Regions from separate parts of the Shinella sp. R2-11 genome, predicted to be linked through region 1. Evidence: predicted binding sites of a transcription regulator. Region 1 holds the regulator's gene; each other region holds the start of a gene.
The links. Region 1 encodes LexA, which represses DNA repair genes until DNA is damaged. Its sites were predicted from a motif close to TGTTCNNNNTGTGTTCNG; they were not measured.
Positions count from the first base shown of each region.

Region 2: a site for LexA is predicted at 1,016-1,033, ahead of ACZ1A1_RS00445 (energy-coupling factor ABC transporter ATP-binding protein). Genes of this name have one in related genera too.
Region 3: a site for LexA is predicted at 1,675-1,692, ahead of ACZ1A1_RS08005 (ATP-dependent helicase). Genes of this name have one in related genera too.
Region 4: a site for LexA is predicted at 1,462-1,479, ahead of dnaE (DNA polymerase III subunit alpha). Genes of this name have one in related genera too.

Region 1 covers NZ_JBVAPC010000002.1:298,688-301,881, forward strand. The annotation lists gene ACZ1A1_RS06165 (ComEC/Rec2 family competence protein) at 1-1,309, shown strand, start outside; gene lexA (transcriptional repressor LexA) at 1,290-2,015, opposite strand; gene ACZ1A1_RS06175 (molybdopterin molybdotransferase MoeA) at 2,109-3,194, opposite strand, start outside.
Region 2 covers NZ_JBVAPC010000001.1:88,126-91,319, forward strand. The annotation lists gene ACZ1A1_RS00440 (winged helix-turn-helix domain-containing protein) at 1-997, opposite strand, end outside; gene ACZ1A1_RS00445 (energy-coupling factor ABC transporter ATP-binding protein) at 1,271-1,951, shown strand; gene ACZ1A1_RS00450 (energy-coupling factor transporter transmembrane component T family protein) at 1,945-2,550, shown strand; gene ACZ1A1_RS00455 (biotin transporter BioY) at 2,599-3,162, shown strand; gene ACZ1A1_RS00460 (zinc-dependent alcohol dehydrogenase family protein) at 3,167-3,194, shown strand, end outside.
Region 3 covers NZ_JBVAPC010000002.1:692,245-695,438, forward strand. The annotation lists gene ACZ1A1_RS07995 (efflux RND transporter permease subunit) at 1-241, opposite strand, end outside; gene ACZ1A1_RS08000 (efflux RND transporter periplasmic adaptor subunit) at 241-1,401, opposite strand; gene ACZ1A1_RS08005 (ATP-dependent helicase) at 1,734-3,194, shown strand, end outside.
Region 4 covers NZ_JBVAPC010000008.1:223,544-226,737, reverse strand. The annotation lists gene dnaE (DNA polymerase III subunit alpha) at 1-1,224, opposite strand, end outside; gene ACZ1A1_RS20010 (hypothetical protein) at 1,700-2,290, shown strand; gene ACZ1A1_RS20005 (ABC transporter ATP-binding protein) at 2,297-2,983, opposite strand; gene ACZ1A1_RS20000 (lipoprotein-releasing ABC transporter permease subunit) at 2,995-3,194, opposite strand, start outside.

The DNA of each region.
Region 1 (3,194 bases):
GATGCTCATCGCCGTGCTTTTCGGCCGCTCGGCGATCAGCCTGCGCAATGTGGCGATCTCGGCGATCCTCATCCTGGCGGTGACGCCCTCGGCCGTCACCAATCCGGGTTTCCAGATGTCCTATGCGGCAACGCTCGGCCTCGTGGCGGGCTATGCGGCCTGGCGCGAGCGGCCGGTCCGGCGTGAGAGCCGGGGAGGGCCGTTCCAGCTCTTCGGTGGTTCGGTCGGGCGTTTCCTCGGCGGACTGCTTCTCTCCTCGATGATCGGCAGCCTTTCCACGCTGATCTATTCCATCGGCCATTTCCATCGCATTCCCGCCTACGGGCTCGCCGGAAACCTGCTCGCCATGCCGGTGATCAGCGCCATCGTCATGCCGTTCGGCATGATGGCGGTGCTGCTCATGCCCTTCGGGCTCGACGCCATTCCCTTCGCCATCATGGGCAAGGGCATAGACTGGATGATCGCGCTGTCGAAATGGGTGGCCGGCTGGGAAGGGGAGATCGTCATCGGCCGCATCCCGCCGCTCGCCTTCCTGCTGATCGGCGTCGGCGGCGGCCTGCTCTGCATCCTGCGCACGCGGCTGCGCCATGCCGGAACGGCGCTCGTCCTCGTCGGGATCGGCGTTGCCTGCTGGCCGGAGGGACGCCCGCACCCGGAGGTGCTGGTATCGGAGGACGGCCGCCTCGTCGCCTTCCTCAGCGAGGGCAAGGTGGCAGCAAACCGCACGCGCCCGCCAGGCTTCATCTACGACCAGTGGCGAAGGGCACTCCGGCTCGGTGAGCTCGTGAAACCGGACATGCGGACGACCGCTGGCCTGACGATCGAACAGGTGAAAGAAGAACCGGCCGATACGTCACCGCAAAGGCGCCCGCGCCGGAAGGCCGACCGCGGGAAGGCGGAGGCCGCCTTGATCGCGGCGCTGGAGATGGCCGAACGGAAAAACGGCTTCGTCTGCGAAAGGAAAGCCTTCTGCGCCGCCGTCTCGCCGAGCGGCTGGCGGATCGTTACACTGGAGGACACCGCCTTCCTGGGGCTTGCCTGCGACGGGGCCGACCTCGTCGTCGTGCCCTTCGCCCTCCGGCTCGATGCCTGCCGCTCTGGTGCAAGGCTCGTCACCGCGCGGCACCTGAGGAGGACCGGCGCCCTCGAAATCCGGCCGGCGGCGGATTTAGGCTCCGAGGCGCTCGGCGATGCGGAGTTCGCGGGAGCCGTCGAAACGCTCGACCGCCCCTGGTCCCGGCACCGCACCTACGACTGGCGCACCGACCGTTTCGAAACGGACGCGCCGCTCAGTGATAGCGGCGAATAAGGCCGACCAGCTTGCCCTGGACCTTGACGCGGTCGGGGCCGAAGATGCGGGTCTCGTAGGCGGGATTGGCGGCTTCGAGCGCGATGGAGGCGCCCTTGCGGCGGAAGCGTTTCAGCGTCGCCTCCTCGTCGTCGACCAGCGCCACGATGATCTCGCCCGGATTGGCGCTGGTGGTGCTGCGGATGATGACCGTGTCGCCGTCCAGAATGCCGGCCTCGATCATCGAATCGCCCTTGACCTCCAGCGCATAGTGATCGCCGTTGCCGATCATCTCGGCCGGGACGGTGACGTCATGCGTGTTGTTCTGGATGGCGGAGATCGGTACGCCGGCGGCGATGCGGCCCATGACGGGCACCGAGACGGAAGAGGCCATCTCGGCCTGCGGCGCGGTGCGCTGTGGCGGGGCGGCGGCCGGCGCGGGCTGCTTGCCGCGGCTGCCTTCGATGACGGCGGGGGAAAAGCCGCGCCGGGGCTGGAGGCTGGGCGAATAGGCTTCCGGCAGCTTGATGACCTCGAGCGCCCGGGCCCGGTTCGGCAGCCGGCGGATGAAGCCGCGTTCCTCGAGCGCCGTGATAAGGCGATGGATGCCGGACTTGGAGGCAAGGTCCAGCGCATCCTTCATCTCGTCGAAGGACGGCGGAATGCCCGATTCCTTCATACGCTCATGGATGAACAGCAGGAGTTCCTGTTGTTTGCGCGTCAGCATGGCATCCCCATCGAGAATCGTGAAACAAATCCAGAACAGACACTATCTGTTCCATATGTGTTCCGCAAGGGGCCGCTGAAACAATAATGCCGCTCAGGCTGCGGGCTCGCGCAGGAGGAGGACGTCGCAGGGGGTGCCGGCGTTAGCGGCGGGCGCGTGCGGCGCGCGGATCAGCAGCCCTTCGGATTCGGCGAAGATCTTCATCATCGAGGAATCCTGCTTGTCAAAGGGTGTGACGAGGAGCTCGCCGGCCGGGCCGCGGGCGATGCGGGCGCGGACATAGTCCTGCCGATGGTCGTTCTCGCGGAGCGGCACGGCGGCGATCGCCTCGTGCCGGCGGCTCTTCGGCAGCAGGTGGGCGAGGCGGCGGACCAGCGGCTCCAGGAAGAGCAGCGAGCAGACCATGCTGGAGACGGGATTGCCGGGCAGGCCGACGAACTGAACCGGGCCGAGCCGGCCGACCATCAGCGGCTTTCCGGGCCGCATGGCGATGCGCCAGAAATCGAGCTCCATGCCGGCCTCGCCGAGCACCGGCTGGACGAGGTCGAAATCGCCGACGGAGGCGCCGCCCAGCGTCACCAGCACGTCGATGTCGAGCGACAGGGCATTGCGCACCGCTTCGAGGATAGCCTGCTTGTCGTCGCCGACAATGCCGAGATCGACGATCTCCGCGCCGGCCTCGCGGGCGATAGCCGAGACGCCGTAGGTGTTGGAGGCGATGATCTGGCTTGCGCCGGGGGATGCGCCGGGCGGCACGAGCTCGTCGCCGGTCGCCAGGACCGCGACGCGCGGGCGGGCATAGACGGCCAGCGCCGCATGGTTCATCGCGGCGGCGACGGTCAGGCGGCCGGGATCGAGCACGTCGCCGGCGTGCAGCACGATATCGCCTTCGAAGAAATCCTGGCCCCGCGGGCGGATATGGCGGCCCTTCGGCGTGAGGAAGGTGGTGCGGATGCGGCCGTCTTCCAGCCGTTCCGCGTCTTCCTGCAGGAGAACCGTGTCAGCGAAAGCGGGCAAGGGGGCGCCGGTGAAGATGCGCACGGCCTCGCCCGGACCTGCCGTTCCCTCGAAGGCATGGCCGGCGGCGGAGGTGCCGGCGATCTTGAGGACGGAACCGAGTTCGGCGATGTCCTCATGGCGGACGGCATAGCCGTCCATGGCGGAATTGTCGAAAGGCGG
Region 2 (3,194 bases), on a different contig from region 1:
CTTCCAGCAGCGGGAAGACGTAGTAGCCGTATTGCCGCTTCGGCTCCGGCACGAAGACCTCGATGCGGTAGAAATAGCCGAAGAGCCGTTCCGTCCGGTTGCGGTCGCGGATCAGCGGATCGAAGGGCGAAAGCACGCGCAGCCGGTTCGGCGGCTCGGGGATGTCGCCGAGACGTTCGGGAAAATCGGCGAAGGCATGGGAGGCGCGCGGCTTGCCGCCGTCGGCCGGCTCGATCAGGACGGGGCGGAGCTCGTCGCGGTGGGCCTCCACCCAGGCCTTCGCCTCGTCCGGCGAGATGAGGTCCCAGAAGGCGGCGATCTCACCGTGGGTGGCAAAGCCGAGCCGTTCCAGCGCGCTGCGGCAGGCCCAGTCGACGAAGGCGTCGTGCTCCACGTCCGGCTCGTGATGATGCGTCGGGACGACGCGCTCGACGAGATCGTAGACCTTCTGGAAATTCTCCCGCCGGGCGATGGCGACCTTGCCGGTGCGCCAGAGATATTCCAGCGCCGTCTTGTTCGGGTGCCAGTTCCACCAGCCGCCGGACTTGTGATCGTCGGCCTTCAGATCGCGCGAAAGCACCGCGCCGCCCGAGACGATGCGCGCATAGGTCTCGTCGAAGGCCTCCTCGAAGCCCGGCTCGCGCCATTTGCGCCAGCGTTCGATGATGGTGGCGTCCTCACGGCGGAAGCGGTGCTTCCAGTAGCGGAAGAAGGCGCTCGGGATGATCGAGGCATCATGCGTCCAGTTCTCGAAAAGCTCGCCGTCCTTTTCCAGAAGCTCGGCCAGATGCTCGCGCCGGTAGGTCTGGTTGCGCGAGAAGAGGATCTGGTGATGCGCCCGCTCGACGGTGGCGATGCTGTCCACCTGCACGAAGCCGATATCGTGGATGAGCTGGAGCAGCCCCTCCTTGCCGAGCAGGCGGCCGGGAGAAGCGCAAAGGCCCTGGCGGGCGAGGAAGATGCGCCGGGCTTCGGCATTGGGGAGAAGAATCGTCATGGCTGGATGATAGGCATATATTCTTGGTTTGTTCCACTTCTTTCGAAGCGTCGCATCCAGTCCACCCCCTCTGCCTGCCGGCATCTCCCCCACAAGGGGGGAGAAAGCCTTGCTCACCGTTCGATAATGAATGCCAACGGAGCGGCGCGGTAAGCCCCTCCCCTTGTGGGGAGGGGTTGGGGAGGGGTCTCCCCAACGACCACCGCCCGGGTTCCCTTTGCGCCGCACCATGCTATAGCTCCCCACCAATTTCCGCGAACCGGGACCCCGCTCTTGGACATCGTCTTTTCCGCCGCCACGGTGCGCTACGGCGGGCGCATCGCCCTCCATCCGCTCGACCTTTCGCTCACGGAGCGGCGCATCGGCGTGGTCGGCCTCAACGGCTCCGGCAAGACCACCATGGCCCGGCTCATCAACGGCCTCGTCAAGCCGACCGAAGGCACGGTGACGGTCGGGGGGCTCGACACCGTGAAGGACGAGGCGGCCGCGCGCGGGCGGACCGGCTTCATCTTCCAGAATCCGCAGCACCAGATGATCCTGCCGGTCCTTGCCGAGGACATCGCCTTCGGCCTCAAGAACCGCGGCCTCGCCAAGGCCGAGATCGCCGAGAGGACGGATGCCGTTCTCGCCCGCTTCGGCATATCGCACCTCGCGCGGCGGCGCGTGCACGAGCTTTCCGGCGGAGAGACGCAGCTCGGCGCCATCGCCAGCGTGCTCGTCACCGGGCCGGACCTGCTCATCCTCGACGAGCCGACCAACCAGCTCGACCTGAAGAACCGCGCGTTGATCGAGCGCACCATCGCCGGCCTTCCCGAACAAGTCCTCGTCATCACCCACGACCTCGCGCTGCTCGAGGGCTTCGACCGCGTGCTCGTCTTCAACGAGGGCCGGCTTGCCGCCGATGCGCCGCCGAACGAGGCGATCTGCGCCTACCGGGAGATCGCGGCATGCTGAACGGGCTCGACATCGAGGGCAACTCGCCGCTCCACCGCATGCCGGTGCGCGGCAAGCTGATCGTGCTCTTCACGGCGGCGATCGGGCTGTTCTTCCTTTCGGACCTTCGCCTTCTCGTGCCGGCGCTCGGCCTTGCGGCCGCGCTCTTCCTTTCGACAGGTATAAACATTGCGGAAGCGTTCCGCCGCACGCGCTTCGTGCTCTTCACGGTGCTGCTCGTGGCGGCCGCGAACTATGTCTTCGTATCGCCGCACGAGGCGGTCGTCGTCTTCTGCCGGCTTTCCATCCTCGTGCTGCTTGCCGCCGCCATTACCGCGGCGACCGGCATTTCGGCCTTCATGGACGAGATCGCCCGGCTTGCCGCGCCGCTGGAACGCCTCGGCCTCGTGCGGGCGGCGGATGTAAGCCTTGCGGTCGGCCTCGTCATCCGCTTCGTGCCGGAGATTCTGGCGCGCTACCATGACATCGCGGATGCGCACAGGGCGCGCGGCCTGCCGCTGCGCCCGCTCACCGCGCTTGTGCCGCTGATCATCCTGACGCTGAAGGATGCGGATACGATCGCCATGGCGATTGACGCCCGCGGCTTTCGGCGTCACTAAAGTGCCCCGGCCTTTCGAACCACTAGCCTTTTCGAACGAGGACATGAAGTGACCACCAGAGATCTCGTGCTTGTCGCCCTTTTTGCCGCCATCATGGTCGTTCTCGGCCTTCTGCCGCCGATCACGCTCGGCTTCATTCCGGTGCCGATCACCGCGCAGTCGCTCGGCCCGATGCTCGCCGGCTGCATACTCGGCGCGCGGCGCGGCTTCCTCTCCATGCTGCTCTTCCTGCTGCTCGTCGCCATCGGCCTGCCGGTCCTGTCCGGCGGACGCGGCGGCTTTGCCGTGCTCGCCGGCCCGACGGGCGGCTATATCGTCGGCTGGGCCTTCGGCGCCCTCGTCTGCGGTCTGATCGCCCAGCGCCTCGTACGCGAGGGGCAGAACGAGATCGCCCAGATCGCCGCCTTCGTCGTGGCCGCCTTCGTCGGCGGTGTCGTCGTCGTCTATCTCTTCGGCCTCGTCTGGCTGAGCTACGCGACCGGCAATGCCTTCCTGCCGGCCGTCGTTGCCTCCGCGGCCTTCCTGCCGGGCGACCTGATCAAGGTGGGCATCGCAGCCCTTGCCGGCCGCGCCGTGCTCGCCGGCTACCCGCTGCTGCCGCAGCGCGCCTGAGCCCATGCTGCGTGCCGTCGTCCATGCCTTCG
Region 3 (3,194 bases), 390 kb from region 1:
CGATGACGTCGGTCAGCTCGCGGTCCACCGTCTCGGGCGAAGCGCCGTCGAAGGTGGTCGACACGCTGATGACCGGCTGGTCGACGGAGGGAAGCTCGCGGATCTCCACGCCGTTGAAGGCGGCAAGGCCGGCGACGACGATCAGCGTGTTGAGGACGAGGGCGAAGATCGGCCGCCGGATGAAGAGAGCGGTAAAGCCAGCCTTGCCGGTATCGTTGAGCCCGCCTGCCTCCCCCGACATCACGAGCCCTCCGTCACGGCGGGGGTCTGCTCCTCGGCCGTGCGCACCGCGCCGCCCGGGCGCAGCGTCTGCACGCCTTCCGTGACGACGGCGTCGCCCTCGGCAAGCGCGGCCTTCACCAGCACCTTGTCGGGATTGCGCTGGACGATATGGACCGGCACGCGCTCGACCGTGTCGCCCTTGAGCTTCCAGATATAGGAGCCGTCGGCGCTCCACTGGATCGCGAGCGGATCGACGCTCGGATAGAAATCGCCCTCGAAACGCATGTTCACCTGGAAGGACATGCCGGCGCGCAGCACGTCCTCGGGATTGCTGATGCGCGCCCGCACCCGCAGCGTCCGGCTTTCCTGCTCGATGCGGTTGTCGACGGCCTGGATCTTGCCGGTGAAGGTCTCGCCCGGTCGCGCGACGGCCGTCGCCGTCAGGTCGCTGCCGACGCGCACGCTGGTGGCGAAGCGCTCCGGCACCCAGTAGTCGACGAGGATTTCCGAGCGGTCGTCGATGCGGGCGATCGCCGAGGCGGTGGTGACGTAATCGCCCGGATTGACCGAGATGATGCCGACCACGCCGCCATAGGGCGCGGTGATGTCGCGGCGGCGGAGCGTCAGTTCCGCATTCCTGAGGGCGAGCTCCGCCGCCTTCAGCGCGGTCTCGGCATCCTGCAGGTCGGCAAGGCTGGTGGAGGAGCGCAGGTTCTGGATGCGCTTGAGCTTCTGCTCCGCGCTGTCGCGCGCGACGCGCGCCTGATCGGCGGCGATCTTCTGCTCGTCGCTGTCGAGCCGGGCGATCACCTGCCCCTGCTCCACGCGCTCGCCGGATTCGACGAGGACTTCCGTCAGGTTTCCGGTCGAATAGGGCGTGACCGTCACGGTGCGGATCGCCTCGCCGTCGCCGATGGCGTTCAGCCGGTCGTTGACGACGGCCATGGCGACGGGCCTGGTGGCGACGAGCGTCGGGCCGCCGCCGAAACCGCGGCGTTCGCCGCCTTCCTTCTCGCCCTCGGCCTTGCCGTCACCGGCCGGCGCGATGGCGGCGACGAGCCCGCCGGGCAGGCCCGCGGCCTCCAGCATGCCGTTCGCTCCCGGAACGAAGCGCCCCCAAAGCAATACCCCGGCCGCGATCACGCCGAAGCTGATGAGGAGCTGTTTCCAAACCCGCATGCACACTCTCTCCGATGGAAGCGAAACGTCGCCTGTTGCGACGCGACATAGGGCAAGTATCCCGCTTTGGAAATGAACCGGCAATGAAAGAGTACGATCATTACGAAATTGTAAGATAGCCGGGCCGGTCTGTTACCGAAATGTAAGAAAAGGTGGAGAAATCCGCCATGCCCGACCTTCCCTCGCTCGATGGGGGCGACGTCTCCGCCGGCGGCCTCGCAAGGGCCCGGACGGCTACGGTTTCCACAATCTTTCGGCCCTCGTTCTTCCCCGCGGAATAAAAGCAGAACGGAAAACTGGCCTTTCGGAACCGAATCACTACATTGAGCCGCATGATCAGCGGTTACGACGACATTCCCTTCTTCGACGAGGACCCGCAGCCCGGCGGCAAGCCCGCGGCGCCGGCAAAGCCGGCCGGCGGCCTCGGCATCGCCGCACGCGCCATGGCGGCCCGCGATGCCAACCGGGCGCCGGATTATCTCTCCGGCCTCAATCCCGAGCAGCGCGAGGCGGTCGAGACGCTCGATGGCCCCGTTCTGGTGCTTGCCGGCGCCGGCACCGGCAAGACGCGGGTGCTCACCACCCGCATCGCCCATATCCTCGCCACCGGCCGCGCCTTCCCCAGCCAGCTCCTCGCCGTGACCTTCACCAACAAGGCGGCGCGCGAGATGAAGGAGCGCATCGGCCTCCTCGTCGGCGGCGCCGTCGAGGGCATGCCCTGGCTCGGTACCTTCCACTCCATCGGCGTCAAGCTGCTGCGCCGTCACGCCGAACTCGTCGGCCTCAGGTCGGATTTCTCGATCCTCGACACCGACGACGTGGTGCGCCTCATCAAGCAGATCCTCCAGGCCGAGGGCATCGACGACAAGCGGTGGCCGGCAAAGCAATTCGCCGGCATGATCGACACCTGGAAGAACAAGGGCCTCGACCCGGCGCAGATCCCGGAAGGCGACGCCCGCGCCTTCGCCAACGGCAAGGGCCGCGAACTCTACGTCGCCTACCAGAACCGCCTGAAGACGCTGAACGCCTGCGACTTCGGCGACCTGCTGTTGCACCCGATCCGCATGTTCCGCGCCAATCCCGACGTGCTGGCGGAATATCACCAGAAGTTCCGCTACATCCTCGTCGACGAGTACCAGGACACCAACACCGCGCAATATATGTGGCTGCGCCTCCTCGCCCAGCGCCCGAAGGGCACGCCGCAGAACGTCTGCTGCGTCGGCGACGACGACCAGTCGATCTACGGCTGGCGCGGCGCGGAGGTCGACAATATCCTGCGCTTCGAGAAGGATTTTCCGGGCGCCAGGGTCATCAAGCTGGAGCGCAACTACCGCTCCACCGCCCATATCCTCGGCGCCGCCGGCCACCTGATCGCGCACAACGAGGACCGGCTCGGCAAGACGCTCTTCACCGACCGGCACGATCCCGACGACGACAAGGTCGTGGTGCACGCCGCCTGGGATTCCGAGGAAGAAGCCCGCGCCGTCGGCGAGGAGATCGAGCAGCTCCAGCGCAGGGAGCACAAGCTGAACGACATGGCGATCCTCGTGCGCGCCTCCTTCCAGATGCGCGAGTTCGAAGACCGCTTCGTCACGCTCGGCCTCAACTACCGCGTCATCGGCGGCCCACGCTTCTACGAGCGGCTGGAAATTCGCGATGCGCTCGCCTATTTCCGCCTCGTCAGCCAGCCGGCCGACGACCTCGCCTTCGAACGCATCGTCAATACGCCCAAACGCGGCCTCGGCGACACGACGATCCGCAACCTGCACGACTATGCGCGGGCGCGCGACATC
Region 4 (3,194 bases), on a different contig from region 1:
CAGGGGATCGACGTCGGTGATGGTCAGCGCATAGGCGACGAGCGAGCCCGCGCCGGAGCCGCGGCCCGGCCCGACGGGGATGTTGTGCTGCTTGGCCCATTTGATGAAGTCGGCAACGATGAGGAAGTAGCCGGGGAACTTCATGCGTTCGATGACGCCGAGCTCGAAATCCAGCCGCTCGCGATAATCCTCCTCGCTATAGCCGGGCGTCAGGCCGAGCAGCGCCATGCGGCTCTCCAGACCCTCCACGGCCTGCCGGCGCAGTTCCGCCGCCTCGGCGCGCTCGGCCTCCTCGGGATCGTCCGTCGCGCCGGTGAAGCGCGGCAGGATCGGTCCGCGCGTCTTCAGCACGAAGGAGCAGCGCCGGGCGATCTCCACCGTGTTCTCCAGCGCCTCCGGCAGATCGGCGAAGAGCACCGCCATGTCCTTGCGGCTCTTGAGGTAATGGTCCGGCGACAGGCGGAAGCGGTTGTCGTCCGACACCATGGCGTTGTGCGCCACGGCCATGAGCGCATCGTGCGCGTCGTAGTCGTCGGGCGCCGGGAAGAAGGGCTCGTTGGTCGCCACCAGCGGCACGTCCCGCGCATAGGCAAGCTCGACCATGCGCCGCTCGTGCTGCCGGTCATAGCGCCCGTGGCGTTGCAATTCGATATAGAGCCGGTCGCCGAAGACGCGCTTCAGCGCATCGAGACGGGCTTCCGCGGCAGTCGGCTGGCCGGCGAGGTAAGCCATGTCGACCGGGCCGCCCCGCGCGCCGGTAAGGGCGATTAGCCCCTCCGTCCCCTCTTCCAGCCAGCGATAGGCGATGTGGATCGCCTGGTTGCCCTCGCCGCCGAGATAGGCGCGGCTGACGAGATCGACGAGGTGCGCATAACCGGCATCGCTCGCCGCCAGCAGCACGATGGACGGCAGCTTCTGGAGATGCGCCTGCTGGCCGCGCCGCTCCCCCTCGCCTTCGTCCTCCATGTCGATGGAGAGCTGGCAGCCGATCAGCGGCTGGATGCCCTCGCCGACCGCCTTCTGCGAAAATTCGAGCGCAGCGAAGAGATTGTTCGTGTCGGTGATGGCGATCGCCGGCTGCTGGTCGGAGGTCGCCTTGCCGATGATCTTCTTGATCGGCAGGGCGCCTTCCAGCAGCGAGAAGGCCGAATGCACGCGCAGATGCACGAATTGCGGCGTCTCCGCGATCTTCCCGTCGTCCGTCCTGGGTGTCTCGTCCGCCATCGCAATCGTCCTTTCAGTCAGACGGGAAGCTTAAGCGGATTCGACCCCGTCTCGTCCAGACGGTTCTTGGCTTTGCACCCGGTTTCCACGCCGGGCGCACATGGCGGATGGCCCCGCCGTCAGATGCCGAAAAGAATGACGGAGAAGCTGGCGACGAACATGGCCATGGAGGCGAATGCAGCAAGATCACGAAGAAAATCGGTCATTTTGGCTTCCTTTCCCTTTATGTTTTTAGTTTGTTCTATTTTTGTTCATGCGTCAACCGGTTTTCCACAGGGGCCCGGAAAAACCTTCCGGCCAAAGATTTAGGGTCGGGTCCAAACCAAGCATGACGCGCAGAGGCCTTCGGGAATTTGCCGATGGTTCGCCGGCCGGCAGGCTGCTACTTCCTGTTGATTTCCCCCATGGGACGGGTGCAAACCGGCTGCATGCTTTCGTGGTGTGCTTTATGGTCGCCTCCACGAATGGAGGAAACATGATGAAGCCTTGGATTGCCGCCCTTCTTCTCTCGGTCACGCTGCCCGCCGCCGCTGCGGCCGCGGACTTTCCCGCCGGCCGCATCATCGCCATGGCGAGTGGCGACTGGGACAAGGACGGCACGCCGGATCTTGCGGTGGTGGCGACGCCCGGCGATGACAGCGGCGACGACAACGGGCTCTATGTCTGGCTCACGAGGAAGACGGAGGGGCGCCTGACGCCGGTCCTGTCGCTGCCCAATTCCGTCTGGGGCAACCTGACCCTTTACGGCCAAGAGCCGGAATTGACGGCGCTTGCCAACGGCTCCTTCACGCTGACGACGAAGAACGACTCGGTCGGCCGCGACCGCTGGCGCCAGTCGCTCACTATCGCCTATCGCAATTTCGACTTCATCGTCGCCGGCTACACCTTCTCCTCCTACGACACGATCGCGGAGGAAGGAGCCGAGAACAGCACGAAAGAGTGCGACCTCAACGTCCTGACCGGCAAGGGCAAGAGCAATGGCCAGCCGGTGGCCGGCAAGGCGCAGTTCGTGCTTTTGAAGGACTGGAAGGACGAGATCGGCCGTTCGATCTGCGGGCTGGACTGACAGCCGTCAGGCCAGTTCGCGCACGAGGCCGTCCTCGATCGTCACGCGGCGGTCCATGAGGCCGGCCAGCTCGTGGTTGTGGGTGGCGATCAGCGCGGCGAGGCCCGACTGGCGGGCGAGCGCTTCCAGTGCCTCGAAGACATAGCCGGCGGTTTCCGGGTCGAGGTTGCCGGTCGGCTCGTCGGCGAGGAGGACGAGCGGGGCATTGGCGACGGCCCTTGCGATGGCCACGCGCTGCTGCTCGCCGCCGGAAAGCTCGGACGGGCGATGGTCGGCGCGGTGGCCGATGCGCATGTAGTCGAGAAGCTGGGCGGCGCGCTCGCGCGCCTCCGCCTTGGAGAGGCCGCCTATCAGCTGCGGCATCATGATGTTCTCGAGCGCGGTGAATTCCGGCAGCAGGTGGTGGAACTGGTAGACGAAGCCGATCTCGCCGCGGCGGATCGCCGTGCGCTGGTCGTCGGAGAGTTCGGCGCAGGAATGGCCGTTGACGAGGACCTCTCCGGCATCCGGCCTTTCGAGAAGGCCGGCGATGTGGAGCAGCGTCGACTTGCCGGTGCCCGACGGGGCGACGAGCGCGACCGTCTCGCCGCTCTTCAGCGTGAAGTCCGCCCCCTTGAGGATGGTCAGCACCGTCTCGCCCTGGCCGTAGTGCCGTTCGATGCCCTTGAGTTCCAAAGCCACGCGCGCAGTCATGCGTTCTGTTCCTATTCGTACCGAAGGGCCTGGACCGGATCGAGCCTGGAGGCGCGCCAGGCGGGGAAGATCGTCGCGAGGAACGAGAGCGCCAGCGCCATGACGACGACCGAAACGGTCTCGCCGGCATTCATGTCGGCCGGCAGCTGGCTGAGGAAATAGAGTTCCGGGTTGAACAGCGTCGTGCCCGAGATCCACGAGAAGAACTGGC